Regions from separate parts of the Streptacidiphilus sp. BW17 genome, predicted to be linked through region 4. Evidence: riboswitches for the same ligand, from Rfam matches in the RefSeq annotation. Region 4 holds a riboswitch; each other region holds the start of a gene.
The links. Region 4 has a riboswitch for cyclic di-AMP ahead of ABH940_RS19915 (NlpC/P60 family protein). Riboswitches for the same ligand answer to the same signal wherever they lie in the genome.
Positions count from the first base shown of each region.

Region 1 (7,169 bases), on a different contig from region 4:
GTCTCCGCGCGGGTGGCGACGTGCGTGGTCTCGTGGGTGGTGACGACCCGTCGGCCCAGAGCGCTGAGACCGTCCCAGGCGACCGGGTTGAGCGTGATCCGCTCGGTCCGGCCGAGTTCGGACGCACCCAGCTCGCCGGTGGTGACGGCGGCGATGTCGGCGAAGGCCGCCGGATCGGCGTCGAGCAGCGCACCGAACTGGTCGCTCGCCAGCGGGGCCAGCACGACGGTGCGCTGTCCCCACCTGGTCCCCCAGACGGCGCTGACGGCCGGGACCGCGCGGTCGGCCTCCGCGCCGATCGCGGCCAGGGTGGCCGGGTCGCGCAGTCCGAGGACCAGGCTGTACCGGCCGCGGACCGCCCGGACCGGGCCGAGGTCCCAGATCAGCACGGTGCCGCCGGGGTGGTCCCCGCCCTCGGTGCCGTCGGATGCCAGCAGCCAACGGCCGTCGGGCTGCCGCTCGAAGGTCAGGTACTGGGTCGCGGTCTCCAACTGCGCGTCGAAGCCCGCCAGCCGGTAGCCGAGCTCGACCGCCACGGCCACCCGCTCCCCCGCCCCGAGGACCGGCGACAGCGGGAACGCGTCGAGCGCGGTGACCCGGTAGCGCCAGTCGCCCAGCGGCACCTCGGCCAGGTTGGCGACCAGCGTGTACTGACGCCGCCTCAGGTCGGTCGCCACCGAACCGCCGCTCGCGACGGGGACGACGGTGGCCGCCAGTGCGGCGGCGTCGCGGGCCAGGACGGCGGCGGCCCGGCGGGCCAGCGTCTGCTCGACCTCGACCGCCCGCTGCTCACGCCGGTCGTCGGCGGCGTCCGCCCACGCCGCCCAGGCCGTCGCGCCGCCAGCCGCCGCCACCAGGGCCGCGCCGCTGACCAGCACCCGTCGGCGGGTGAGTCCTTGACCGGCCGCCATCAAGGGCGGACCACCGCGGCGATCGGCATGTCGCGCATGTTCTCGTAGCGGACCCGGGCGCCGGGGTACGGGGCGTGGATGACCATGCCGCTACCCGCGTACATGCCGACGTGGTGCATGTCCCCGAAGTAGATCACCAGGTCTCCCGGACGGATCTCCGACACCGGCACGCGTCGCCCGGCGAAGGCCTGCTCCTGCGACGTACGCGGCAGCGACACCCCGCCGTGCCGCCAGGCCCAGTACATCAGACCGGAGCAGTCGAACGCGCCAGGACCCGTCGCGCCGTAGACGTACGGGCTGCCGATCGCGCTCCGGGCCGCCGCCAGCGCCGCCGCGGCGGCGGAGTCGGCCGGGCCCTGGTCCGGAGGCAGTACCGAATCGGCTGCCTGGGCGGCGAGCTGGGCCGAGGCGTCCTCGGCCTGCTGCAGCTGGTCGCGCTGAGCCGCCGTCAGCGAGCCGAGCAGCGCCTGGGCGGCGCCCAGCCGGCGCTGCGCCTCGGCCTTGGTGGTGGAGATGGTCCGCCGCACCTGCTCCAGCTCGCTGTACTGGGCCAGCACCTCGGCCTTGCCCTGCTCGATCTCGCGCTCGACACCGCTCAGCTGGACCAGCTCGTCGGCGGTACCGGCGTCCACCTCGTCGAGCGAGGCGGCGCGGCTGAGGTAGTCGGCCGGATGGGCGCTGAACAGCAGCTGCATCACCGGGTCCATGCTGCCGCTCTGGTACTGCTCGGTGGCCACCTCGCCCAGCCGCGCCGCGAGCGCGTTGGCGCTCGCCTGCTCCTCGGCCAGCGTCTGCTGCAGCAGCGAGGCGCGGTGCTGCAGTCGGGCCGCCCGCTCCTGTGCGCTGTCGGCCTGCTGCCCGACCGACTCGGACTGCGCGTAGAGGGCGTCGACTTGCTGCTGCACCTCGTCCGGGGTGAGACTGCCGCTCGCGCCGGCTGTGCCGGCCCCGCCGGGGACGGGGTCGGCGTGCGCGCCGCCGGGGGCCGTGAGCATCGCGGCGGTCGCCGCAGCGACGGTCACCGCGGCTCGCGACAGCACTGACGGTCCGACGCGTCTGCCTCGTCGATGGGACGCCACCTGCTCGCTCTCCGCTCTCCGCTTGTCGAGGACCATCAGGTCCAGGGTTCTCCCGGATGATCTCCGGGACGGAACCGAGCGCTGACGTTAGCGATTCGGACAGAAGCAGTCCAAGCTCCCAAGAGCTGAAAAATCACATCGAATGCCGCTCAGGTGAACGAGTCTGCTGGTCGCCCCGAGGTTCCGCACCTGCCCAGGACACCGACCCACCACGAAGGAGGACACTCCCGTACGGCCGTCCGAGTGAGGCGGGGTGAGCCGGGGTGAACGCGAACGGGCCCCGCTCCGGATCGGAGCGGGGCCCGTGGCACGCGACATGAGCCGCGATCAGATGTGACGCATCGCGTAGATGCTGCCGACCGTGTCGATCGACTCGTAGCGGACGTCCGCGCCCGTGTGCGGGGCGTGCAGGATCATCCCGTTGCCCGCGTACATGCCGACGTGCGAGTCGTCGTTGAAGAAGACGAGGTCACCCACCTGCAGGTCGGCCGTGGAGCTGACCGCCGTGCCGGCGTCGATCTGGTCGTAGGTGGTGCGGCCGATGGAGACGCCCGCCTGCGCGTAGGCCCACTGCATCAGGCCGGAGCAGTCGAAGGAGCTCGGGCCGGTCGCGCCCCAGACGTAGGGCGAGCCGATACGGGTCTGCGCCGCGGCGAAGGCGGCGGCCTCCACCGAGTTGCCCGCCGTGGACGAGCCGAGGTTGACCGAGCCGCCGGAGCTGCCGGAGTTGGCCTTGGCGGCGGCGGCCTCCGCGGCCTGGTTGGCGGCGGCCTGCGCACGGGCAACGGCGGCCTGCTGGGCCGCGGTCATCGAGTTCAGCAGCGCCTGGGTCTGCGCGATCTTCTGCTGGACCTGCGACTTCTGCGCGGACAACTGCTTGTTGGTGGCCTGGATCTGCTGGAGCGCCTGCTCGGCCTGGGCCTTCTGGCCGCCCAGGGCCTGCTCGGCGGTCTTGAGCGCCTGGATCTGGCTCGCCTGGCTGTCCGTGACCTGGCCCAGCGAGGAGGCCTTGGTGAGGTAGTCCGTCGGGCTCGAGGAGAGGAGCAGCTGGACGGTCGGGTCGACGGCGCCGTCCGCGTACTGCTGGTTCGCGATCTCGCCGACCGACTCGAGCTTGGTGTTGACGTCCGCCTGCTGACGGGCGATCTGCTGCTGCAGAGTGTTGACCTTGCCCTGCTGCTGCTGGAGCTCCGACTGAGCCTGGTCGTACTTCTGGATCGCGGTGTCGGACTCGACGTTGAGCTGCTGGAGCTGGGCCTGAAGCTGGCTGATGGTCGGCTTCGGCGCTGCCTGCGCCGTCTGGGCCGAGACCGCGACCGCGGTGGCGGCGGCTGCCGTGAGAACGGTTATGCGGGTACGACTGGGGGACTTGGGACGACGATGGGACGCCACGAAGGCGACACTCCTTCTTCCTACGTCCGCCTACCGGGTGAGCTGACGGGTTCGGACCAGGAAGTAGGCCCTACGACGCTTCATCGGTCCGGATTCACACCGGCCGACCGGGCGCCGATTCACCCCGAGGAAGGTGGGTCCCCGGCTCCGACTCGACGGCTTCCCCAGTTGGGCCGCCCTGGGTGCCGGATGGCCCTGCCGCGTCGTCGAACTCGACGGTAACCGCCGCTGTCGCCCGGGATGGGCGAACGCCTGCGCGGAGGTTCGGCCCATGACCCTAGTGACCGAACCGTGATCAGTTCAAATCCTTGTCAGAAAAAACACGAGTCACTTACGACGACTCGTCACCCAGGGGACACAACGTAGCCACGCCATGACCAACAGCCATGACATGGGGGCCAATTCGGTCATTCGCCCGCAGGATGAGGCGATTTCGTGCGCATGACCTGTGAGTGGATTCACAGATCCGTCGGCGCGCCACATTCCGGCGCGTCAGCTGACGCACCGGAACACTGACAGACGAGATCACATGCGGCGGATCGCGACAATCGAGCCGAAGTAGGACAACGGCTGCACCGAGACGTCGTAGCCGTACTCCGGCGCGTTGAGCAGCATGCCGTTTCCGGCGTACAGGCCGACGTGGCCGCCCTGCTCCAGGACGATGATGTCGCCGGGCTGTGCGTCGGCCAGGCTCGCCACCGGCGAACCCACCGACTCGTCGGAGTAGGAGGAGTGCGGCAGCGAGACGCCCGCCTGGCCGTACGCCCACATGACCAGGCCCGAGCAGTCGAAGCCGGACGGGGTCGAACCACCCCACAGGTAGGGGGTCTTGCCGATCCACTGCTCGGCCGCCAGCATCGCGGTGCGCGCCGTGGAGGAGATGCCGCTCAGGTCGATGGTGCCGTTCCAGTTGCTGGTGGAGCCGCCGCTGCCGTAACCGCCGCCGTTATTGGCGTTGTTGACCGCGGCCTGCTCGGCGGCAGTCAGCGTGCTGAGGATCGACTGCGCGTGGGCCAGCTTGGCCAGCGCCTCCGACTTCGCCGCGCTCATCTGCGAGAGCAGCGCCTGCTCCTGGGCCAGCTCGGACGCGGCCTGGGTCTTCTCCCGGTTGAGCGTCTCCTCCTGGGCCACCAGCTGGGACAGCTCGGAGGTCTGGTTGGCGGTGAGCTCGTCCTGCGAGGTGGCCTGGTCCAGGAAGTGCTGCGGGTCCGAGGAGAGCAGCAGCTGCACGGTGGGGTCGATCTCGCCGGACGCGTACTGCGCGTTGGCGATCTGCCCGAGCTGGCCCAGCTCGTTGTTGATCTGCGCCTGCTGACGCGCGATCTCCTGCTGGATGACCGCCACCTTCTGCTGCAGGTTCTGCTGCTGCTGGTGGGCGTTGTCGTACTGCTCCGTCTTGACGGATGCGTCCTGGCGGTCTGCGTCCACCTGGGTCTGGGCGTCCTTGACCGAGACGGTCGGGGCAGCCTGGGCAGCGGTCTGGGCGGACAACGCCACCACGGTCGCCGCTGCCGCGGTCAGCACGGACACGCGGGCACGGCTGGTCTGCCTGGGACGACGATGATTGGCCACGACGGATGCAATCCCTTCACACGCGGACTCGTCCGCATGCACGACAGAGTGCACGGCTGAAACACGATGTTTGGAACACGAGTGCGGACGTTTGCGCGATGACAATAGTGATTGAGGAGGCCTCGTGTCTTCCCCGTGACCGGATCGGACGTCCGCTCTTAACAAAGCCTCAAGATCACGAAGCCGCCCACGCGCGTCGCGGACCGTCACAAAGCCCAGGTCAGAAGCGCTCATTGGCACTCCGCCACGCATCGCCCCCAAACAAGCACGCGCGCTGGGAAGTGGCGTTCGCAACATCCTCGCCACCCCGTCACGAGCGGATCAGCCGCCGCAGCAGCATCGTGGACGGGACCGGGCGTGCGCCCGATTTGCGCACTCCGTCCGCTACTTCACGGTCTGTCGAGACCACCACGACCGGTCGTCCCTCCGGTTCCGCGCGGACCAGACGGCGGATCAGCTCGTCGGCGGTCTCCCCGGTCCGGCTGAACAGCACCCGCACCCCGCGCGGCGGCGGCGCCATCGGGATCGGACCGTCCAGGTCCTGCCCGTCGAAGACGCAGGTGATCTCGGCACCGGTCTGCGCCGCCAGCAGGCCGAGCCCGCGCAGCAGCTGCTGACGCTGCCGGTCCAGCGCCATCCCGGGCCAGCCGGTCTTGGTGACGTTGTATCCGTCGACCAGCAGGTGGACCTGCGGCAACTGGAGCAGCTGCTCCAGCAGGGCGGGGTCGTCCCCCTCCAGCGCCCGGCGGGCCACGTCGTGCGGCGAGGCGGCAACCGGCGAGACCGCCTCGACCGAGTCGGCCGGACGGCCGCTCAGCGGCGCAAGGCCGAGCTCGCGTTGGAGGCCCTGGGCGCCCTGGACCACGGTGTCGAGCAGCAGCCGCAGCCGCATCTCCTCCGCCGAGCGCCCCTCGCGCGCCGCGCGCCGGGAGGCCTCCAGCGCCGTCTCCAGCTCGGCCACGCGGTGCTTGAGCCGGCGCACCTCGCTGTCCTGCGCCCCCCGCTCGGTGGCCCCGGTCGCGCGCAGCGCCTCCAGCTCGGCCACCGCCTTGCGGGTGGCGGCCTCGGCGCGCTTGGTGTCGGCGGCCAGCGAACGCAACTGACGGCGCAGGCTGTCGCCGTCCTTCCGGGCCACGTCCAGGTCGGCCTTGGCCCGCTCGGCTTCGGTACGGGCGGCGGCGCGCAGGGCGACGAGCTCGTCCTGGAGCTTCTCGGCCAGCCGGGCCGACTCCGCTGCGGCGCCCTCGTGTTCGGCGCGCTCGACCTCCTCGCCGACGCCCTCCACGATCCGGGTCCAGCCCGCGGTGCGCAGCAGGTACGCGGCGGCGGCCACGTCCTGCGGGTCGGCGGCAGCCGGGACGGTACCGGCCTCCAGCGCGGCGACCAGGTCCGGCTGGCCCTGCCGGAGCCGCTCGGCGATCCGGGAGCGGAACAGCGAGTCGGTCTCCAGTGCGGCGGCGATCGCGGTGGCCCCGCGCTTGACGCGGGCTTCGCGGGTGAACTTCCCGTAGGGACGCAGCCGGATCGGCAGGTCGCCCGCCGCGAGGCCGCCGAGCGCGTCGGCGGCGATGCCGACCACCCGGCGCCGCACGCCCTCCGGCAGCGGGCGCGCAAGCGCCTCGCCGCCCTCGGGCAGCGCGGGGTCACCGCCCTCCGCGGGCGTCGACGCCTGGTCTGGCTGCTCCACCTGATCCGCTCCGATCCGCTCCGGGGGACGTACCGCCCGGACCGCTATTCTCCCCGCCGACGCCCCCCGCCTGTCGCTCCGCCACGTCCGCCGTGTCCCCGGCCCGTCTCGGGGTCGCCCCCGACGGCGGACTACTTCTGACGTGCGGCCTGCTCGGCGGCCTCGGCCTCGGCGCCGGGGCGGTCCACCAGCTCGATCTGGTCGACGGCGTCGCACCAGCGGCAGCGCACCGACTCGACGGTCTCGCTGAGCACCTCGCGCTCCTCGACGGTGGGGTCCCCGGCCAGGTCCAGATGGACGAACTCGACGACCCGTGAGGAGCGGGTGACGTCGAAGCGGGTCAGGTTGCCGCACAGGGTGCAGCGCCAGCGGGTTCCCTCGGTGGGAAGCGGGACGGCCATGGCGAGATCCTCTCGTCGGCGGGCAGCGTCAGCGAGCTGTCCGGTAAACCCTATGGCCTGGGCGCTGCCCTCGGGCACGGTCCCCCACAGGCCTCCACGAACGGGTGTCAGATTCGTCCGGAGAAGG
Region 1 covers NZ_JBGCCR010000002.1:222,973-230,141, forward strand. The annotation lists gene ABH940_RS03095 (hypothetical protein) at 1-911, opposite strand, end outside; gene ABH940_RS03100 (NlpC/P60 family protein) at 911-1,933, opposite strand; gene ABH940_RS03105 (NlpC/P60 family protein) at 2,318-3,382, opposite strand; cyclic di-AMP (ydaO/yuaA leader) riboswitch at 3,394-3,550, opposite strand; gene ABH940_RS03110 (NlpC/P60 family protein) at 3,908-4,912, opposite strand; gene ABH940_RS03115 (NYN domain-containing protein) at 5,265-6,641, opposite strand; gene ABH940_RS03120 (hypothetical protein) at 6,773-7,042, opposite strand.
Region 1: another riboswitch for cyclic di-AMP. It lies ahead of ABH940_RS03105 (NlpC/P60 family protein); the one in region 4 lies ahead of ABH940_RS19915 (NlpC/P60 family protein).

Region 2 (7,169 bases), on a different contig from region 4:
CCGCGCACCTGCTGGGACGCGTTCACCGGCCTGGACGGGGAGGTGGCCGGTGCGGTTCCCGGTGCGCGGGTGGAGCTGGTGGCGCCGTTCATCCCGACCCTGCCGGGTACGGACACCTATGTGGACGAGTTGCGGTAGTGAACGGTTCCCGGACGGACGGGAGTTGGCCGAATATGGGCCGACCCCGATATTGGCCGACCCCGAATATTCGCCGACCCCGGGAAGGGCTGGTCCGGGCATGACAGGCATGAGGGCGCCGGACGGGGAAGGTCCGTTCCGGCGCCCTGGCTGGGCCGGTGGAGTCGGGACTGGTCGAGCCTGGCTGGTCGGGGCAGATCAGATAAGGGCAGCTCAGATAAGGGCGGGTCAGGTCAGGTCGAGGGAACCGGTGGCGACCTCGGCCAGGAAGGCCGTCCAGGCTTCGCGACTGAACTCCAGCGACGGGCCGCTCAGATCCTTGGAGTCGCGGACGTGGACGGCCGCGGCGGGTCGAGCGACCTCGACGCAGGCATTCGCGCCCGAGTAGCTGGACTTGCGCCAGTCGAGGGCGCCTCGGCCGGTGTCCTCGCGGTGGTCCTCAGTGATCATTTCCATCTCCGTTCCGGAAGAGGTGACCGACATGCAATCGGCGACTCCCGCAGGCAGCGGATCCGACAAGCGGGTGATCGTGATTGCTGGTGTCAGTTTGCCCACCGGGCAAGCGATCTGGAAACCGTCACTTGATTCTGTTCACCCGTTGGATAGCTTTTGGAGAAGGCTCACACTGAGAGCTATGCCCTTGGTGTATGCTCGCGCCCCCAGCGCCCGAGCACGCCAGTTTTGCGGACTATGTGTCACTGGGCAAGGTGTTTCGCCACTTTGTCCACAAGTTCCCGGGTCTGTTCCGGCCCGAGGGCCTGCGCCTGGAGATGCTGGTAGAGGCTGGCGTACGCCCGTACATCCGTTTCCTTCTCCAGGTACAGGTCGCTCGTCACGCCTTCCAGATAGACGACGGTGGCGTCCGATGCATCCCGGTACTCCAGGATCGAGAAGTTGGCGGTCATTCCCGGGTGCGCACCGATGCCGAACGGCAGCACCTGGACGGTGACGTGCGGCAGCGTGCTGGCCTCGATCAGGTGCTCCAGCTGCGCCCGCATCGTCTCCGGGCTGCCGACCACCCGGTGCAGGGCGGCCTCGTCGATGACGGCCCAGAGGCGGAGCGGTTCGTCGCTGTTGCGCAACAGCTCCTGACGGACCATCCGGACATCCGTCCGCTTGTCGATCTGTGCGGGCTGCGCCTCCGGCTGGATACCCGAGACCACGGCGTGCGCATAGTCGCGGGTCTGCAACAGGCCCGGGATGAAGAGCGACTCGTAGGTCCGGATGCCCACCGCCTCGGCCTCCAGGCCGATGTAGACGCTGTACGGGACATCGCCGAACGCGTGCCACCAGCCGCGCTGGCGCGACTCCTTGGCCATGGTCATCAGGCCGTCGACCATCGACTGGTCGTTGACCCCGTAGACCTCGCAGAGGTCGCGGACGTCACGCTGACTGATGCTGCGTCGGCCGTTCTCGAGGCGGCTGATCTTCGACTGGGAGACCAGCAGTTGCTGTGCGACCTCCTCCGCTGTGAGGCCCCGTTGCTCGCGGAGCCGTCGCAGCTCGGCGCCGAGACGGCGGCGGCGGACGGTGGGATTGACGCTGCTGGCGGTGGACACTGTCTCTCCTGGGCATCGGTGGTCAGGCACGCCCCTGTGTCAGCAGAATGCCACCTCGACACGCCCTCATGTGGTCCAATCGCCGGGGATGTTGACGAATCCGCTCAAAGACGGAACGATTCTGCGCCCTCGTGCGTCGTTGTGAGCGTGGGCCGTTCTTACCTGACAGCACGCTCCTCGGTGACAGCGCGCGCGTCGGGCATGCGGGAGAGCGGCGGCGAAGGGTGGTTCGCCGCCGCTCCGGTTCGCGTGGACTCGGCGCGCGCAGGTCTACCGCACGCCGGCGCGCACCATGCCGGTGGACACCGACGGTCTGGCGGCGGCTGGGCGTGCCGGGGTCGGCCGGGTGTTGTTCGCCCGGACCTGGGGCGTCGGCAGACCGTTCTGCACGTCCATGACCGCATGCGCGACCATGCCGCCGAGGGGGTCGTAACGAATCAGGTCGCGCAGGCGTGACCGGCACGAGCGACCTTCGTTACCTGGATAGAGATGCTTGCCGAGGCCGACCGCGTGGGCCAGTGCGGCGAGCGCGGCGGTGCGCGGGTCCGGAGGGACCCCCGTGCGGATCGCCGTGTCGAGCCGTTCCTTGATGGCGCTGTTCGTGCACTCGTCCGACGCCTGGTATCGGGTCGTCGGTAGCACCCCGCACACCTGGCCCGGCACGGCCTTGACCATCGCGCACCGCTCCAGGTGCGCGAGATAGGTCTGGCGCAGGCCCAAGCGCGGGCCGCCGATCCACTGCACGGCGCGCACTGCACTGCCACGTCTGCGCAGCAGTTCGAGCGCGTGATCGAGGGTCGGGTCGCCGGTCGGCCGTGGATTGACCACGGTGATCCGGTCCCCGTCCGGGACTATTCGTCCGGCCATGGCCAGCTCGACGAGCTGCGCTCCGGCCAGTCCGAGATCGAGCGTCTGGGGCTGCGCTGTGGTACCCGTGGCCGGGTCCAGAGCGAGCAACAGCAGCTCCTCGGGAATTGTTCTGCGGCTCTTGCCCATCCAAGCCTCCCCGCGTGGATGCACAACAGAGTGACGCCTCTCACACCCTGCTGTCGAGAGGGCCTAGAGAGTGACACGACTCCGTGATCTTTCGGAACCGCCGCACCGCGCGTCCGCGTCTGGCCGAGGGGTGGGGAATCGCCGGACTGCGGCCCGGTGAGCAGGAATGGCCCCGCGCGTGCAGGAGACTGGTCCCTGCACGCTTTGTCGACGTCGGTGAGCAGGGCCGACGCGGCAGTCACAGGCAGGTTTGCAGGGACGGTCCTGCACGGGTGCGTGCAGGGACAGAGGAGGCTGGGTTACGTGGGTGAGTCCCCCGACAGGTCGCAGCGGACCGCGGGCGCGGAGCGGGAGCCGGAACGCGCGGGAACCGATCCCGCCGTCCCCGCTCCGGACGTGGAACCCGCGACCGAGGCGGAGCCTGAGGCAGCAGCGGAGGCGGAGGAGAGCGGGCAGCCGGAGGAGCACGGGGTGGATGCGCCCGAATCCTCGGTCGACGTACCGACCCGTGTGCTGCGCGCCCTCGACTCGGAGCCGGAGGTTGCCAAGGAGCCCGAGGCTGAGTCCGAATCCGTGGAGGAGTCGAACAAGCCCGAAGCGGAGAGCGAGGACGAGCCGGAGGCTGAAGCACCGGAGGCGGAGGAAGCTCCCGAGGCTGAGGCTGAGGCTGAGCCCGACGCCGGCGCCGGCGCCAAGGACGAGCCTGCGGACGAGGCTGAGGCAGCCGAGGACGCGGAGGACGCCGAGGAAGAAGAGCCGGAGGCGGAGGCCGAAGGCGAGGCGCAGCCCGAAGCCGCCGAGGAGCCCGCCGCCGAGGACACCGACGAGTCCGCCGGTGACAAGCCCGCCGACGACGGCCCCACCGGTGACGAGGACGAGACGCGGGCCATGCCCGTCTTCCCGCCGCCGCTCCCGCCGACGCCGCGCGGCGGCGCGGGCGGGCCCGGCGGCACGGGCGGACCGTCGCCCGAGCCCGTTCCGGCCGGGGCCGGGGCCATGGGGACCGCCACCGCTGTGATGCCCTCGCCGGAGACCACCGCCGAGGCGATGGACATCCTGGCCACGCTGAGCCGTCGGCCGATGACCCCGGCCCGGATCGCGCTGCGGCGGATCCGGCTCTGGGGCACGTTGCTGCTGGTCCTCGTGATCGTGCTCGGCGCGGTGCAGTTGCTGCGTCCGATCCCGACGCCGACGCTCCAGTTCACCGGCGAGCAGAGCTACACCTTCTCCGGCGGCACGCCGAACCTCACCTGGCCGACGGCCGGTCAGGCCGCCGTGGCCGTACCGGGGCTGGGCGTGCTCGGGCACAGCGGGAGCGACAACCAGGTGCCGCTGGCCAGCGTCACCAAGGTGATGACCGCGTACATCGTGCTGCACGACCACCCGCTCAAGGTCGGCGACCAGGGGCCGATGGTGCCGGTGGACGCGGCAGCGGTGAACGACTACAACACCGGTAAGCCGCAGGGTGAGTCGGTGATGAAGGTCTCGGTCGGCGAGCCGCTGACCGAGTACCAGGCGCTCCAGCTGCTGCTGATCCCCTCCGCCAACAACGTCGCCCGGCTGCTGGGCCGTTGGGACGCGGGCAGTGACGCCGCCTTCGTGCAGAAGATGCAGAGCACCGCGGCCGGTCTGGGCATGACCAAGAGCGTCTACACCGACCCCAGCGGTCTCGACGCGACCACCAAGAGCACGGCCAACGACCAGCTCAAGCTGATCGAGGCGGCCATGCAGATGCCGGTCTTCAAGGAGATCGTCAGCACCCCGTCGTTCAACGCGGCGGAGAACGGCATCACGCCGAACACCAACACGCTGGTCGGCAGCAACGGCGTCATCGGCATCAAGACCGGCACCAGCACGGCGGCCCTCGGCAACCTGGTGTGGGCGGCGGAGCAGAACGTCGGCGGTTCGCAGCAGCTGATCCTGGGCGCGGTGCTGAGCCAGCCCGCGATCGGGCCGGGGCCGGGGCAGGGCATCCTCGCCCAGGTGCTGCAGAAGAGCCAGCAGCTGATCATCAGCGCCGAGAGCGCGCTGCAGTCGCACGCCGTGATCAAGAAGGGCGACGTCGTCGGGTACGTCGACGACGGTCTCGGCGGACACACCCCGGTCGTGGCCACCGCGGACGTCAGCGTCATCGGCTGGAGCGGCCTGTCGGTGAGCACGTCGCTGCAGCCGCTCGCCGGACAGTCCGTCCCGCACAGCGCAGCCGCCGGGACGGCCGTCGGCAACCTGGTCGTGGGCAGTGGTGCCGGAGCGCAGACGATCCCGGTCGCGCTGCAGTCGGCGCTCAGCACTCCGGGCACCGGCGCGAAGCTGACCCGACTGGGCTGACGCACTGTCAGATCGCTCTCTCAGATTCCCCGCTTGAAACGGGCCCGTCCTTCGGACGGGCCCGTTGTCATGCCCGGGGGTGCAATCTTGACGACATTTCGGACATCTACGCAGGGTTGGAGTGCGAACCAATGATGGTCGATGTGACGGACCTCTCAACGGCCTTTGATCGGCTTGAGGTTTGAACTTCGATCTGCCTACGGTCGGCGTCGTTCGCACTTAAGCGGAACTGACATCTCCGGAACGCCGAGTCCTGCCGTCGGGGTTGTCAGCTGTCACCCGACGCACACCACGGCAGGAGCGGGGGACCCAGGTAAGTCGCCGGGAGCGTGTCGCTCCCGGCTCGGGGTGAAGCCGTGCTCTGCACGGCCGGGCGACTCCGGCCCGAACCCGACAGCTCACCTCGCAGGCGTGGGAGAGGACCCACACCATGACTGGTCGCCACCGCGCGCCCAAGATCGCCCGCCGTGCCTCCAAGCGCCTGCTCGCCACCGTCGGGCTGACCGGCGCAGGCCTCGCCCTTCCGCTGGTCACCGCGACCGGCGCCCACGCCGCCACCGTCTCCACCTGGGACTCCGTCGCCCAGTGCGAGAGCAGCGGTGACTGGTCGATCAACACCGGCAACGGCTACTACGGTGGCCTCCAGTTCTCGCAGTCCACCTGGGACGCCTACGGCGGGCAGCAGTACGCGTCCTCCGCCGACCAGGCCAGCAAGGACCAGCAGATCGCCGTCGCCGAGAAGGTCCTCGCGGACCAGGGCCCCGGCGCCTGGCCCGTCTGCGGCCCGCAGGCCGGTCTGACCCAGGGCGGCCCCGCCCCGGCGATCAGCACCTCCGGCTCGTCGAGCAGCTCCAACTCGACCGGCTCTTCCGGTTCGACCGCCGCGAGCGACTCGTCGGCCGCCGGCAGCACCAGCAGTTCCTCCGAGTCCGGCTCCGCCGCGTCCAGCGCCTCCAGCGCCCCGGCGACCGGCGGCTCCTCCGCCGGGCACTACACGGTCCGGACCGGCGACTGGCTCTCCACCATCGCGCAGAAGCACGATGTCTCCGGCGGCTGGGAGCGTCTGTACCAGCTGAACAAGGCGACCCTCACCCACGGCCCGAACCTGATCTTCCCGGGTCAGCAGCTGGTCCTGGGCGGCAGCGCCGCGTCCGCCCGGGCGGCACAGCCCTCGAACGACTCGGCCGGCGACTCGGACAACGACTCGTCGTCCGCCGCTTCGTCCTCGTCCTCGAACGCGTCCGCGAGCTCGAACTCCTCCGGCTCCACCCAGGCGTCCACCGGTGCGGCGACCTCGTCGAGCAGCTCGACGCAGGCCGGCTCCGGCGCGGCCGCGACGGCGATCGCCTTCGCCGAGGCGCACGTGGGCGACTCCTACGTCTACGGCGGCAACGGCCCGAACGCGTGGGACTGCTCCGGTCTGGTCCAGGCCGCTTACGCCCAGGCCGGGATCAGCCTGCCGCGCACCTCCGCCGACCAGGCCTCGGCCACCACGCCGGTCTCCCTCAACTCGCTGCAGCCGGGTGACCTGCTCTTCTGGTCCAGCGACGGCAGCGACTCCGGCGTCTACCACGTCGCCATCTACGTCGGTGGCGGCCGCTACGTCGAGGCTGCCAACCCGAGCTCGGGCGTCAAGTGGGACACCATCAGCGACTACACCCCGAGCTTCGCCGGTCGCGTCTCCTGACACACCGCACCAGGTGTGGCGTGGTGGGCCGGTCCGGGTGACCTGTCTGGCTCGGACCGGTCCGCCGCGTCGCTGTTGACGGGTTGTCGTCCGGAGGTGAGACGCAGCCCGTCGGGATTCCTCTCCCTCATGCACCCGGAGTACCGGATGCGCCGTTCACTCGGCGTCGTCCTGGTACTCCGGGTGTCGTGTCAGCCAGGCCTTGATGAACGGGCAGGTCACCTGGACCTTGATGCCCCGGCGGCGGCCGTCCTCCACGGCGGTGCGGGCCAGCAGGCCGCCGATGCCCAGGCCCTCGTAGGCGGGGCCGACGACGGTGTGCTGGTAGATCACCCGGTCGTCGTTGCGGACGTACGAGGTGAACCCGACCAGCTCTCCCTCGATCCGGGCCTCGAACCGCTGCGCCCCCGGCGCGTCGGCGACCGTGACCTCGGCCTCGCTCGTGCTCATCCTCGCCGCCT
Region 2 covers NZ_JBGCCR010000009.1:229,367-236,535, reverse strand. The annotation lists gene ABH940_RS14495 (hypothetical protein) at 1-138, shown strand, start outside; gene ABH940_RS14490 (DUF397 domain-containing protein) at 367-588, opposite strand; gene ABH940_RS14485 (helix-turn-helix domain-containing protein) at 834-1,697, opposite strand; gene ABH940_RS14480 (GPP34 family phosphoprotein) at 1,968-2,693, opposite strand; gene ABH940_RS14475 (D-alanyl-D-alanine carboxypeptidase family protein) at 2,997-5,021, shown strand; cyclic di-AMP (ydaO/yuaA leader) riboswitch at 5,292-5,446, shown strand; gene ABH940_RS14470 (transglycosylase family protein) at 5,452-6,708, shown strand; gene ABH940_RS14465 (GNAT family N-acetyltransferase) at 6,865-7,158, opposite strand.
Region 2: another riboswitch for cyclic di-AMP. It lies ahead of ABH940_RS14470 (transglycosylase family protein); the one in region 4 lies ahead of ABH940_RS19915 (NlpC/P60 family protein).

Region 3 (7,169 bases), on a different contig from region 4:
CCGCGCCGAGGAGCTCCAGGAGGTGCGCCGCTGGCTCCGCGCGGCGGAGGAGCGCGAGTCGCAGCTGGCCGCGGAGTACGACGAGCAGTACAGCGAACTGCGCGCGGCGCGGACGGAGCTGCGCTCCCTCTCCGGCCGCCCGGCCCGTCCGCAGGACTCCGAGCCCGGCACCTTCGCCGAACTGCTGGAGCGCTGGGACGAGTTCCCGCTGCTGGAGTACACCGGCGACCCCCGCCTGACCAAGGAGCTGGACGAGCAGACCGACCACCCCACCTGGGTCCGGATGACCTGGGACGCGCTGCTGGCCCTCCAGGACTACGCGGAGGCGGCCAAGGAGGGCGCGTCCGGCGGCGACTTCCGCAGCTGGTGCGAGAACACCCCGCCGGACTGCCACCCCTTCCCGCCCCGCAAGGTGATCCGCGGCGAGTCACGCACCGTCAGCACCAACGCGAAGTGGAAGCGCGAACGCCTGCTGCCGGTCCCGACGACGGTCGACCCGTCGGGCCGCGTCTTCATGGGCGCCCACCTGCGGATAGGCGGCGGTGGAACGGCGCCGCGCCTGCACTATCACGATGACTGCTCGAACACGGGCCGGGTCTATGTCGGATACATCGGCCTGCATCTGCACAACACACGCACGAACTGACGGAGGTTCACGGTCATGGCTCAGGTCCCTTCCTCGCTGATTGCCGCGAGCGGACTCATCGGCGGCTTTGCCGTCGCCCGCGCGACGAAGCGGAGGGAACTCGGCGGGGTCGCTCTCGCCGCGGCGGGCGGCGCGGCGGCTCTGCAGTGGCGCAAGTCCGCGGGCCCGCGCACGGCCGCCGCGCTCGGCGGCCTCTACGCGGCGGCGTTCGCCGGCTCCCACCCGCTGGCGAAGAAGATCGGCGCCTGGCCGTCCGTTCTGACGGTGGCCACGGGCATGGCGGCAGCGTCCTGGGCCCTGGCGGACCGGAAGTAGTCGACCAGAAGTCAGAAGCAGGGGGCGTGGCAACACCCCTGGGGCGCGGGGCTCTGCTGATCTGCGGCTCCGCCGCGTGGGCGCGACCAGCTGAGCCCGCGCTCCCGCAGGAAGTTTCACGATTCAGGGCGCGGGGAACTGCGCGACAAGCCACTCGGGGCAGATGGTCCTCAACGAACTGAGTCATCCGCATGGGGTGGTCTCTCGCGCAGTTCCCCGCGCCCCTGAATAGTGCAACTTCCCCGCCTGCGCAGCCTGAGACGGTGCAACTACCTCAGCTGCAGAAAGCTTCTAGAGGTTCACGCCTCGCGAAGCGAGCCACGCCGTGGGGTCGACCGGCTCGGCGCCGTCCGGGCGGATCTCGAGGTGGAGGTGGGGGCCGGTGGAGCTGGCCGTCGCGCCCACGCGACCCAGCGGCTGGCCCGCTGCAACCGAACCGCCGCCCGCGACCGTGATCGCGGAGAGGTGACAGTACCAGATCTCCGTGCCGTCCGGCAGGGTCTGGACGACGCGGTAGCCGTAGCTGCCCGCCCAGCCTGCCTCGGTGATCGTGCCGGTGCCCATCGCGCGGACCGCCGTGCCCGCCGGGGCCGCGAGGTCGAGGCCGGCGTGCAGGTGGGCCCAGTAGGAGCCCACCGCGCCACGGCCTGTGTCGCTGTGGACCGCGGTGAGGGGGGCCACCAACGACTCCGCCAGGCGGGCGCGTTCGACCGCCTGCGCCTTCGCGGTGGCCGCGCTCGCGGCCTCCCTGCGGGCGGTGTTCTCGGCGGCGCGCTGCGGGACGGCCTGGGCGAGGATGCGGTCCGCAAGGGCCACACCGGCGTCCGAGCCGTGGCTGGCCGGAACCTGCTCGTCGTCCTGGAGCCGCATCGTGCCGGTGGGGCCGCCGTGCTCGGAGTGGTCCGCCGCGAGGGCGGGACCGGCCAGCCCGATGACGCTGCTGGCACCGACCGCCATGGCCGCGAGGCCCAGTGCGGCACCGCGCTGGCGCGGCACCGTGGCCGTAGGCTCGGCGACGGTCTCGACCGGGTATGACGCCATGACTGGCGTGCTCCTTTCCGTCCCTTCGCCGACCGGGTTAGCTGACGGGTTCGGAGAGGGCGGTCTCCTACGGCTGTGAGGCCGATTCACCCCGGGGTACGTGGGTCCCCGGCTCCGTGAGGATTAGGCGATCCGCGCGACGGCCGCGCGTACTGTTATTGAAAGTTAATACTAAAGCCGTCTGAAACCAAGTACTTCCCGGGGTGCAGTTGGGACGGCAGCGCCTCCAGCTGAACCTTCGTCATCAAGTCGGTCATTTCGGACAAGTGCGCCGACGGAGCCCGCCAGCACCTTCTGGAGCAGGCTGTATGCCAGGATCGGCAACAGCACCGCCGGGTTGCCGGGCATCCTGGTGGCCGCGACGACCGCGCTCGCACTGCTGTTGTTCATGCCCGACGCGTACGTCAACGCGATGGCGTCCGCCCGCGGAACCCCGAGCCGGACCGCCAGCACCCACCCGATCAGGAACGAGCCCGCGCACATCGCCGCCGCCGCGACGACCACCAGCACCAGGAAGTCCGGATCAGGACGCTCGATCACCTGACGCAGCGCGCCGCAGGCGTTGGTGTAGCTGAGGGTCACCACGACCAGCAGGTTGACCGCCTTCACCGCCGGCAGCCAGCGCTCCCGCGCCGCGCCGGACGGCAGCAGGCGACCCGTCAGCAACCCTGCCGCGCACGGCAGCACGACCGCCAGGACGGCGAACGCGCTGCACGCGTGCTCGGCCACACGATGCAGGTCGGCCGCGTACGGACCGGAGGCCAGGAATCCGCCGAGGTGCAGACCGAGCGGGATGGTGAGCGGGCTCAGCATCGTGCTGCCCACGACCAGGCCGAGCGTGAGCGTCGCGTTGCCCTCGCTGCCCTGGGCGAAGACAGTGGCCCCGGCGGCGACCGGCATTGCCCCGACCAGGGCCAGCCCGACCAGCAGGCTCTGCGCCTCGCGCGGGTTGTGCCAGCCGTCGGCCGCGAGCGCGCCGACGCCGAGCAGCAGCGTCGGCAGCAGGGCGTTGGAGGCGATCCCGACCAGCAGCGCGCGGGGACGCCGCAGCAGCGAGGGCAGCGTCTCGGCACGGGCGGTGAGGCCGGCGTTGAAGACCATCAGCGCCAGCAGCCCGGCCTGGAGCGGGAAATCGGCCCCGCCGACATGCGCCAGGCCCACCCCGCGCAGCGCGATCCCCGGCCCCGGCCACACTGCCGCGAGGACGTAGGCGAGCAGCATGATCCAGAGCAGGCGTCGCTGTACGGCGGCGAGGAGGGTGGAGAGCGGACGCATGAGGGGCACCGCCTTTCGTGCTTGTGGCGGCATCAGATCAGGTTCGCATCCGCACTGTCCCGCTGAGCTGGGGCGATTCATGACATCGAGTGGATTCCGTCATGATCGGGAAGCGGGATAGAGCCAGTCGACAAGTCGATTCGCGACGTCGTCGGAGGAGAGGGTGCGTGCGTTGGCGAACGATCCGTCCTGGGTCGTGGCGCGGACGCTGCCGTTCGGGTTGAGCACCACCAGGGCCGGGATACCGCTCTTCCTGAGGTCGATCCAGCGGGCCACGAGGGCGGTGTTGTGGTCGAAGTGCCCGACGTCGACGGTGACGAGGTGGTAGTCGCGCGACAGGACCAGCCACGCCCCGGCACTGAGCGAACGCTGCGCCAGCACCTGACAGTCGGCGCACCAGCCGGCGCCGAACTCGACGATGACGGGCCGCCCGTCCCTCCGGGAGGCCGCCTGCGCGGCGGCGAGCTCGGCCGTGGCGTCGGCGGCGGGGTTGTACCCCGTCGGCACGGGCGCGGGCGAGACGCTCGGCAGGGCGACGAACGGCGTCGCGTAGTGCGGGCCTGGCGCCCGACCGGAGACCTGCACACAGGCGGCGAGCAGCGCGAGCGGCAGGAGGCCGAGGAGCAACGCACGGAGTGAACGCACGTCACCCAGTGCAACACCGCGACGCGGAACGGCCCGGCTTCGACGCGCCGTTCGCCTAGTTCATGGACAGGTAGGCGAGACTTCCCGCGCCCGCGACGAAGCAGTAGATCGCGAACGGGGTCAGCGTCTTCGTCTCGAAGTACTTGGTCAGGAACCGCACCGCGACGTAGCTCGCGACGAACGCGCAGACCCCGCCGACAAGGAGCTGGCCGTGGATGCCGTTGCCCGCGGAGCCCAGCAGTGACGGCACCTTCAGCAGCGCCGCACCGCCGATCACCGGCGTGGCGAGGAGGAAGGCGAACCGGGCCGAGTCCTCGTGGCGGAGGCCCTTGAAGATGCCTGCGCTCATGGTGACGCCGGAGCGGGAGATGCCGGGGAGCAGGGCGAGGATCTGCGCCGCGCCCACGATGATCGCGCTGGACCAGCCGAGCTTGACGATGCGTCGGTCGGAGAGGATGTCCGGGTGCAGGTGCTCGTCGCCGGGCATCAGCGCCGCGTCGTTGGCGCGGCGTCGGCCCGTGCCGCCGCGCTTGAGGCGCTCGGCGCCGAAGAGGACCAACCCGTTCAGCATGAGGAAGAGGGCGGCCACGGTCGGTTTGCCGAGGATCTCGCGGAAGACCTTGTCCAGGGCGATGCCCGCGACGCCGACCGGGATGGTCGCCACGATCAGCAGCCAGGCCAGTTTCTGGTTGACCGTCTCGATCCGGCGCTCCTTGACGGAGCTGAACAGCCCCTGCAGGATCCGTGCCCAGTCCCGCCAGAAGAAGACGACCAGCGCCAGCGCGGTCGCGACGTGCAGCGCCACCAGAACGTTGAGGTAGGTGGACCCGGGCGCCGAGACGTTGAGGTCGTTCGAGTAGGGCGGTCCCAGCAGCGCGGGCACCAGAAGGCTGTGTCCGAGGCTGGAGACCGGGAACAGCTCGGAGACGCCCTGGAGCAGGCCGACGCCGATCGCTTCGGGATAGGTGAACACGGACGACATGACGACCCTGGGCTGCTGGGAGGGATAGGGGCAGCCCGAAAGTACTACAGAGATGTAGACGGAAAGGGCGGATATGACGGCTGTTCATCGACGCGATGGTCGAAGTTCACCGTCAATCCGCCCCAAGGTTCTCCTGAGCTTCAGGCGGCGTCACGCCGCGGTGCTGAGCTCCTCGACGCGCGGCACCGAGCCGGTGACCACCGTCGACGCGACCGGGGCCGCGTTGTCCGCGGCCTTCGGCAGGACCCGGCGCAGACGCACCGCCGCGACCGTGACGCCGAGGCAGCAGAGCGCCAGCGTGGCCAGGTAGACCGTCGACAGTCCGGCGCCGACCAGCAGCACGCCGACGGCCGGGCCGATCGCGATGGCGACCTGCTTCACCAGCGAGAACGCGGCGTTGTAGGTGCCGAGCAGTCGCGCCGGAGCAAGGTCGGCCACGATCGGGCCGAGCGTCGGGGCCAGCAGGGCCTCACCCGCGCCGAAGAGGACGTAGGTCATCATCATCGAGCCGACCGCCAGGCCGGACCCGCCGTGGAAGAGGCCCGCGATGCCCGCGAAGACCCACGCCGCGAGCCAGACCAGGCCGGTCGCCGCGATCGCGGTCGTCCGACGGCGACGCGAGGTCATCCGGACCACGAACATCTGCAGCACCACGATGGCGAAGGTGTTCGCCCCGAGGCCGAAGCCCAGCGCGGACGGGGAGATCCCGACCGTGCCCGTCGCGTAGGCGGCGACGCCGCTCTCGAACTGGCCGTAGCAGGCGAAGAAGATCAGCCCGGCGAGGACGCAGAGCTTCACCATCGCCCGGTCGCCCAGCAGCGTGCGGAAGTCGGACTTCCCCTTCACGCCCTTCGCGGCGTCCGCGACCGCCGAAGCGGCCTCCACAACCGGAGCGGGCAGCTTGACCGTGCCGGTCACCGCGGCCAGCACCAGGAACATCAGCGCCTCGATGCCGAACAGCAGCGTCAGGCTGGCAGGACGCGACACGTCGACGATCTGGCCGCCGATCATCGCCCCGATGCCCATGCCCAGGTTCACCAGGGTGAACTGCAGCGCGAAAGCGTGCGCGCGGGTCGCCCGGGTCGAGCAGCGGACCACCATGGTCGCCAGCGCGGGCTGGCAGGTGGTGACGCCGGCCCCGAAGAGGAACGCGGCGACCAGGATCGTCCACTGCGTCGTCGCCAGCCCGAAGGACAGCGCGCCGAGGGCGGTCAGCACCGCGCCTGCGACCAGCACGGGACGCGGCCCGTACCGGTCGATGCCGCGCCCGCCCACCGGCAGCACGGCCAGCGCGGCCGCGGCGAACAGCGTGAAGACCAGCCACGCGGTCATCGAACCGAGACCGCGCACCTGCTCCACGTACACGAACATGTACGGCAGCGTGAACCCGCTGCCGAACGCGCTGAGCGCGTTCCCCACCTGGACGCGGCGCAGTGCCCCCTGCATCGTCGTCGTCTCCCCAGCCATCGCCTTCGCCATCACGCGCACCGCCTTCCCGCTTCCCGCGGTCACCACGGTCGTCTGCCGCCGTGGTCCGTCGTCCCTCTTACGTTTCGATCGAAAGAGTACACTACTAAAGTCTTCTGAGCGAAACTTTTAATCCCGGTAGGCTTGAGCATGAGATACTGACGGGTATGACCGAGTCGTCCCAGGAGCCACCCGAAGAGCTCGCGATCAGTGAGCAGGTGGCCGTCTACCAGCGCGAGTTCCCGAACGTGGACCCGCAGGTCGAGACCATCGTCTCGACGCTCAACCGGCTGACCAGGCGGATGTCCGTCGCCTACGGCCGACACCTCAACGACCTGGGGATCTCCTCCGCCGATTGGGAGGTGCTGAAGGCCCTCATCGTCGCGGGCGCGCCGTACCGGCTGGGGCCGGGCGAGCTGGCCAAGCGGATCGGGCTGACCCCGGCGGCGATGACCCACCGGGTCGACCGGATGGCGGCGGCCGGACTGGTCACCCGCAGCCGGGACGAGAGCAATCGCGTGCGCGTGAACATCGAGCTGACCGAGCTCGGCCGCGAGAAGTGGCTGGACTCGATGCGGATGGCAGCGGTCTTCGAGGAGAGCCTGCTGCAGGATGCCGCACCGGAGGAACGCGCGGAGCTGGCCGGCGCGCTGGGGCGGATGCTCCGCCGCGTGGAGGAGGACCAGCCCGACGGCGTCGGGCGGGTCGAGGATCTGGAAGAGAGCTGAACTCTGCGCTGCCGCAGGTAGTTGCACCATCAGGGGCGCGCGGAACTGCGCGAGCAACCACCCGATGCGG
Region 3 covers NZ_JBGCCR010000021.1:19,172-26,340, forward strand. The annotation lists gene ABH940_RS23830 (hypothetical protein) at 1-646, shown strand, start outside; gene ABH940_RS23835 (hypothetical protein) at 662-961, shown strand; gene ABH940_RS23840 (M23 family metallopeptidase) at 1,253-2,002, opposite strand; cyclic di-AMP (ydaO/yuaA leader) riboswitch at 2,015-2,142, opposite strand; gene ABH940_RS23845 (bile acid:sodium symporter family protein) at 2,174-3,277, opposite strand; gene ABH940_RS23850 (thioredoxin family protein) at 3,377-3,922, opposite strand; gene ABH940_RS23855 (undecaprenyl-diphosphate phosphatase) at 3,978-4,904, opposite strand; gene ABH940_RS23860 (MFS transporter) at 5,055-6,350, opposite strand; gene ABH940_RS23865 (MarR family winged helix-turn-helix transcriptional regulator) at 6,539-7,099, shown strand.
Region 3: another riboswitch for cyclic di-AMP. It lies ahead of ABH940_RS23840 (M23 family metallopeptidase); the one in region 4 lies ahead of ABH940_RS19915 (NlpC/P60 family protein).

Region 4 (7,169 bases):
GTGCCGCATCGCGTAGATCGTGCCGACCGTCGCCATGGGCTCGAAGCGGACGAAGGCGCCGGTGTGCGGGGCGTGGAGGATATAGCCGTTGCCCGCGTACATCCCGACGTGCTCGCCGCCGTTGAAGAAGACCAGGTCACCCACCCGCAGGTCGGCCACCGAGGTGACCGGGGTCCCGTAGGTGAGCTGGGAGTAGGTGTCCCGGCCCAGCTGGTAGCCGGCCTGGGCGTAGGACCACATCATCAGACCCGAGCAGTCGAACTGGTCCGGTCCGTCATAACTCCAGTGGTACGGCAGGCCGATGCGTGTCTTGGCCGCGGCGAACGCCGCCATCTCGATCGAGTCGCCGGGCGTCGCGCCGCTGAGGTTCGGGGTCGTGGTGCTGCCCTGGGAGCCGCCGCCGGTCAACGTCGCACGCTGGGCGGCGGTGACGGAGTCGAGGAGCTTCTGGGTCTGTGCGACCTTCTGCATGACCGCGGCCTTGGCCGCCGCGGCCTGCTGCAGCATGGCGTCGAGTCGGCCCAGCTCCGACTCCGCCTGGGCCTTCTCCGTGTCGAGGATCTTCTCCTCCGCCTGGAGCTGGGCCAGCTGGTCGGTCTGGCTCTGGCTCACCTCGTCCATGGTGGACGCCTTGGCGAGGAAGTCGTCCGGGCTCGCACTGAGCAGCAGCTGAACGGTCGGATCGACGCTGCCGTTCGCGTACTGCGTCGCGGCCAAGGTGCCGACGCCCTCCAGCAGGACGTTCACCTTGGCCTGCTCCCTGGCGATCTCGTCCTGGAGCACGGACACCTTCTGCTGGAGCTGTTGGGCCTGCTCCTGGACCTGGTCGTAGCTCTGGACCGCTTTGTCGGTCTCGTTGTTGAGCTGGTCGAGCTGCGCCTTGAGCTGGCCGGTGGACGGTGTGGGCGCGGCCTGGGCGGCCTGCGCGGAGAGCACGACGCCGGTGGCCGCCGCAGCGGTGACGAGGGTGACGCGGGCGCGACTGGGCGCCTTGGCACGACGGTGGGACGCCACGACGGGCGGACTCCGTTCTTCCTTGTCCGCCTACCGGGTGAGCTGACGGGTTCGGACCGGAAGAGTGGCCCTACGACGTCTCACCACCACGCGCTTCCGCCGGTGGCCCTGACGCCGATTCACCCCGGGAACGTGGTTCCCCGGCTCCGACCGCGCGGCTCGCAGGTCCCGCCTCTGGGAACCCCCGCGCCGCAGGTCGAACTCGGCGGGACCGTCACGGCCCCCCGAACGGGTGGTCGACTGCGCAACGGTTCGATCCAGAACCATAGTTGTCGGATCGTCATGAAATCAATATCGGGACGAGAGAAACAGGTGGTACTCCCGAAAGCAGTGTCAACCAGGCGGGTTGCCGGTGACGCCGGGGCCGAAGGGGGTGACCGAGAAGAGGTTGTCGCAGTTGGTCACCTGGCCCGGGAAGACCAACGAGGCGCGGCTGCCAGGCGGGTAGATCCGCATCGAGGTGGAGGTGGGGAGGCACTCGCTCGGGTTGTTGGTCTGCCGGTTGACGGTGTGGATGGTGTCGCTGGCCGACGCGCCCGGCGCGAGGACGACAGGGCTGTACCCGATGTGCTCGTACGTCGCGGGCGCGCCGATCTGGGCGCCGTGGGCGTCCAGCATGGACAGCCCGGGATAGCCGGTGACGTGACAGGGCGCCGAGCTGTGGTTGGTAACCACCAGGTAGGAGTAGATCTGACCCGCGCCCGCGTTCCCGCTGCCGAGCGCCGCGCTGAGCTGCGAGGCCGTGCAGAGCGGCGTCCCGCCTCCGGAACCGGAACCGGACCCCGTGGAGCCGGGTGCGGGTGTCGCGGAGACGCTCGCCTGCGCTGTGGGCGGCGAGGTGGGCGTGCTCGACGACGTGGGGCTGGGCGCCTGGGTCGGCACGGCGCTCGGGGACGCGCTCGGGCTGGGGCTCGTGCTGACCGGAGCGGGGGTGGGCACGGCCTGGGTCGCGGACGCCGGAGGCGTGACCACCTCTCCCGGCCCTTGCGGCGCGGGTACGCCGACGAGGTAGAGGGACACTCCCAGCACGGCGACGCACGCGGTCGCACCGGCCAGGGCACGCTTGCGCTTCCGCCGCACCGCACGCCGCCGGATCTGCGTGAACGCGCCCTCGGGGATGGGCATCGGCTCGATCGGCAGCAGCAGGTCGCCGAGGTCACCCAGATCACTCAAGTCGCCCAAGTCGCCCCGTGACTCAGGTCCGTCGGTGTCGGTCGGCTCCCCGCCGAGCGTGTCCGTCTCGGGCCCGACAGGGTCACCCGCGGGAACGTCGCGCTCGTTGGCCTGGTTGGCCTCGTTGCCCTCGTCGCGCTCGGTGGCGTCGCTGGGCTCGGTGGCGTCATTGGGCTCGTTGGGGTCGCCCGCGTGGCCGCGTGGGTCAGCGGGTCCGTTCATGGAGTCCCCCAAGGGTCGCGCGGAGCAGTTCGCGGGCGGCGTGCAGGTCGGACTTCACGGTGCCCTCGTTGCGGCCGAGTCGCACCGCGACTTCGCGCACCGGAAGGTCCGCGAAGTAGTACAGCAGCACCGGGTCGCGCAGCCGCTCGGGGAGGGACTCCACCATGATGCGGACGGAAGGGTCGTCCGCCGCGTCCGGCTGCTGCTTCACCGCTTCCTCCCTTCCCGCATGCCGAAGTGCCCGCCGTTCGCGCTCAAGTCTGCGCCAATGGTCGCGGACCAGGTTGGCCGCGGTCACGTAGAGGAAACCGGTCGGCTCCTCCACCTTGGTCCAGCGGGCCCACAGCCGGGTGAACGCCTCCGCGGCGATCTCGTGGGCGGTGCCGTCGTCGTCGACCAGGCGACGGCACCAGCCCGCGAGCCGCGGGTAGAGGCTGCGGAACAGATCGGCTGCGTCCTCCTCGGAGTGTGACGCGATGACCGCTCTCCTTACATCGAGCCGGGCGGCGGTCGGGAGTCAGGATCCGCTGAGAGAGGCGTAGACGATCACGTTGTCGGGATAGCCGCCGCCACTCAGGTGCGGTCCGCCGCACGTGATGAGACGCAGCGCAGGGTGGTCGACGTTCCCGTACACCGCGTTCGTCGGGAAGGTCGACTTCACCACGGTCTGCACGGAGTCGACCCGGAAGACGGCGGTCGCACCGTCCTGCAGCGTCACCTCCACCTGGTCGCCCGGATGCAGCCGGGACAGGTGCAGGAAGACGCCGTCCCCGTAGCTGCCGACCGTCACGTGCCCGAGGATCACTGACGGGCCGGTCTGCCCCGGTGTCGGCGAGCCGTCGTACCAGGCGGCGGGCGCGTTCGCCTCGATCGGCGGCACGCCGACCGTGCCGTCGGAGTTCAGTCCGACCTGCATGACGGACGCGTCGACTCCGATCGCGGGAATCCGCAGCCGGGCCGGGACGGACCGGGCGAGCGGAGCGGCGGCGGCAGGGGCGGTCGACGACGCCATGGTGCTGCCGCCGGGATCACTCGGCGTGCTCCCGGCAACGCTGCCGGACGAGCCCGAACCGCAGCCGGCCAGCACGAGGGCGGCCGCCGCGACCAGCGCCGCGACCGCTCCCCGCACCCCGTACTGCCGCAGCTGAGCCGCCATCAGCCCCGCGCCTGGGAGCGCGACCGGCGCCGCGCCGCCGCACCCGCGCCGCCCAGCACCAGCACGCCGGCAGCACCGGCGACGATCAGCCCGGTGTCGCCACTCCCGGACGACGTCGACGCCAAGCCGGTGTCCGGGGCGCCACTCGGCACCGCAGTGACCTCCGAACTGGGCGTGGCGGAAGGGGCCGCGGTCGGCGTGCCGCCCGTGCCACCACCGTTGCCGCCCGAGGAGCCCTGGCTCGGCGAGGCGGACGGAGTGCCCGTGGGCTGCGCGTTCGACGGGTTCCCGGAGTTGCCGGGGCCGAACGGGGTGACCGAGAACGTGTGGTCGCAGTCGGTGATCTTGCCCGGGAAGGTCAGCGCGACCTTGCTGCCCGGCGCGTACATTCGCAGGTCGGTCGAGGCCGGCAGGCACTCGCCCGGGTTGTCGGTCTGCCGGTTGGCGGTGTGGATGGTGTCGCTCGCGGACGCGCCCGGCGCGAGCACGACGGAGCTGTACGTCATGCTCTCGCGCGTCGCCGGCACGCCGATCTCGGTGCCGTGGGCATCCAGCATGGACAGCCCCGGGTACCCGGCGACCTGACAGGCCGACGAGCTGTGGTTGGTGACGACCAGGTAGGTGTAGATCTGCCCGGCCCCGGCGTCGCCGCCCCCGAGCGCGGCGGTGAGCTGCGAGGCCGAGCAGAGCGGCGTGGCCGCTGCGGTCTCCGCGGTCGCGGCGTTCGCCTGCGGCGCGAACGCCACCGCGGCGGCGGCGAGGGCTATCGCGGCGGACGCGATTCCGGCGGGTGTCCTGCTGCGCATGTCGTGCGTCTCCTTCTCGGTCGGGATGAGCGACGAGAGAGACGACGAAGTGAGAGGCGGGGTTGTAAAGAGATGTCAAAATCCGTCGGCCCAGGTCGACACCGAAGGCGACACCCAGGGCGATACCCAAGGCACGACCCCACTGCCGACGGTCAGCCCGGCTGATTTACCTCCCCAGCGGCCGCGGGCGCCGCCACGGGCAGACTGCGCCCCTCCCGCACCGCCCAGGCGAACACCGCCAGCGAGACCACGGCGACCGTGATCGAGTCGTCCGGCGCGGTGAGCCGGTCCAGCCCTTGAACGAGTCCAGCCAGGACAACAGCGTCAGTGCCAACAGGTAGAACACGAGCCAGAGGCCACGCAGCAGTTCCGCGCGCAGGGGTTCCTCGCGGTGCTCCGGCCGCAGCAGGAGGAAGATCGGCAGGCCGATGAGCACCATCGGCAACGCCAGGCGCAGATCGTGCCATCCGGACCAGTACACGAACTCGCTGGCGACGATGAAGCTGAGCGGCGCGATCAGGCGAGCCCGGGAATCCAGCCGCGCAGTCGCCCATCTGGACGACCGCGGAGACCGCAACGGCGACCGCGGAGGCGGCGTAGATCAGCAGATACATGTCGCCCATCACGCTGACGATCTGCTGCCACCCGTTGAACGGCAGCAGGAAGACGGCGATCACGGCGAGGTTGAGGAGCAGTGCCCGGTGCGTGACGCCTTCGCGTCCGCTGACGCGCATGAAGAAGCGCGGCAGGGTGCCGTTCTTCGCTAGGGCGTAGGTGTGGCGAGCGTCGATCCCGACACCTACGTAGGCCGAGCCGCCCGGCGAGACGACCGCGTCCGCGTAGAGCAGGCTGGACAGCCACTGCAGGTTGAGGATCAGCGCGAGCTGGCCGAACGGCGAGTCGAAGCTGACGCCCGACCAGCCGTGGCCCAGCAGGCGCTCGGGGACGGTGTAGAGGAACGCCAACTGCAGTGCCAGGTACAGCACCAGCGCCAGCCCGATCCCGGCGAGGACCGAACCCGGCATGGTGCGGCGGGGGTTGCGCGCCTCGCCGGAGAAGTCCAGCGGGGCCTGGAAGCCGTTGAGCGAGTAGACGATGCCGCCGGCCGCGAGCGCGCTGAGCACGGACGCGTACCCGTAGGGTGCGAACCCTCCGTGCGCCGGGGCGGTCAACCTACCGGAGTGGAAACCCGACGCGAAGAGCGCAGCCACGGTGATCACCGGCACGAGGATCTTGAAGATCGACACCAGGTTGTTGAACCGCGCGAAGAGCCGGACCGCGAACCAGTTCAGCGCGGTGAGCAGCACGCTCAGCCCCAGCGCCACGGCCAGCCCCGGCCCGGTGAGGCTGCCGTTCCTTTAGACCCAGGGCAGGTAGTGCCCGGCGTACCGCATGATCGCGCTGATCTCGGCGGCGGTCCCGCCCACCGACAGCAGCGTCGACCAGCCGATGAGCGTCCCGACCAGCCGTCCGCTGGCGATGAGCGGCCAGCGTACGGTCCCCCCGCCCTCCGGCCGGACACGCCGAGCTCCACCATCACCAGCGCGACCAGCGCGCACAGCACCCCGGCCCCGCGCCAGGCCGGAAGTGACGCCGGACCAGCCGTCTGCGCCGCATACATCGCGGCGAACAGCCACCCGGACCCGACGATGTTGGAGAACCCGATCGACGTGAGCCCCCAGAACCCCAGGTCCCGTCGGAGCCTGCGCTCCTCGGTCCTCACCTCGTCGGCGGCGGCCTCCGCCAGTTCCTGACCGTCCGACATGCAGCCCTCGTCCCCCCAACACTGTGGTCCCATCGAGGCCCAGGCCTCCCATCTCGCTCGCCCCACCGAGGCCGGTCGTTCTGTCCGTCGTGGCGCAGATCCACTGCGAATCGGGGCCTGCCCCGGAGTTGGTGGGCTGTCAGTTACTTCGGCTACGCTCGGCGCCATGGCAGCCGACGGGGAAGTCGTGACGCGCATCGGGCCGTACGAGCTGCTCGAGCTGCTCGGCGAGGGCGGCATGGGGCAGGTGTATCTGGCGCGTTCGCCTGACGCGCGGCTGGTGGCGCTGAAGGTGATCCGCCCCGAGCACACCGAGACTCCGGACTTCCGTGCCCGGTTCCAGCGCGAGATCGCGGCTGCGCAGCGCGTGAACGGGTTCCGGACTCCGCCACTTCTGGACGCCGACGCCCAGGGCGTGCCGCCCTGGCTCGCCACGGCGTACGTACCCGCGCCCACCCTGCACGAGGTGGTGCGCGATTTCGGCGTGCTCGCCGAGCCGGCACTGCGCGCGCTCGGTGCGGGCCTCGCCGAGGCGTTGGCGGCGATCCATGGCGCCGGCCTGGTGCACCGCGACCTCAAGCCGGGCAACGTGCTGATCGCGGCGGAGGGGCCGCAGGTCATCGACTTCGGGATCAGCCGGGCCGTCGACGGCTCCGGGGGCACCCAGATCACCCGTACCGGCGCGGCGGTCGGCACCCCCGGCTATCTCGCCCCCGAGCAGCTCACGGCAGGCCGCACGGCCGGGGCTCCGGCGGACGTCTTCTCGCTCGGCTGCGTGCTGGTCCACGCAGCCACCGGTGGGCACCCCTTCGGCGCGGGCCAGACCCCGGCGGTGCTCTACCGGGTCGTCCACGAGCCTCCCCAACTGGAAGGCGTACCAGCAGCTTTGGCCCCACTGCTGGCCGCCTGCCTGGACAAGGACCCGAGCCGCCGCCCAACCGTCCCGCAGCTGCTGGAGGCCCTCGGCCCCACCGACTCCGGCGCGCTTGTGGTCCCCGCCCTGCAGCGGCAACTGACCGAGCGTCGGCAGTAC
Region 4 covers NZ_JBGCCR010000015.1:85,081-92,249, reverse strand. The annotation lists gene ABH940_RS19915 (NlpC/P60 family protein) at 1-1,014, opposite strand, end outside; cyclic di-AMP (ydaO/yuaA leader) riboswitch at 1,027-1,184, opposite strand; gene ABH940_RS19910 (DUF4232 domain-containing protein) at 1,348-2,409, opposite strand; gene ABH940_RS19905 (RNA polymerase sigma factor) at 2,393-2,887, opposite strand; gene ABH940_RS19900 (class F sortase) at 2,927-3,565, opposite strand; gene ABH940_RS19895 (DUF4232 domain-containing protein) at 3,565-4,371, opposite strand; partial or broken gene ABH940_RS19890 (APC family permease) at 4,524-6,136, opposite strand; gene ABH940_RS19885 (PQQ-binding-like beta-propeller repeat protein) at 6,303-7,169, shown strand, end outside.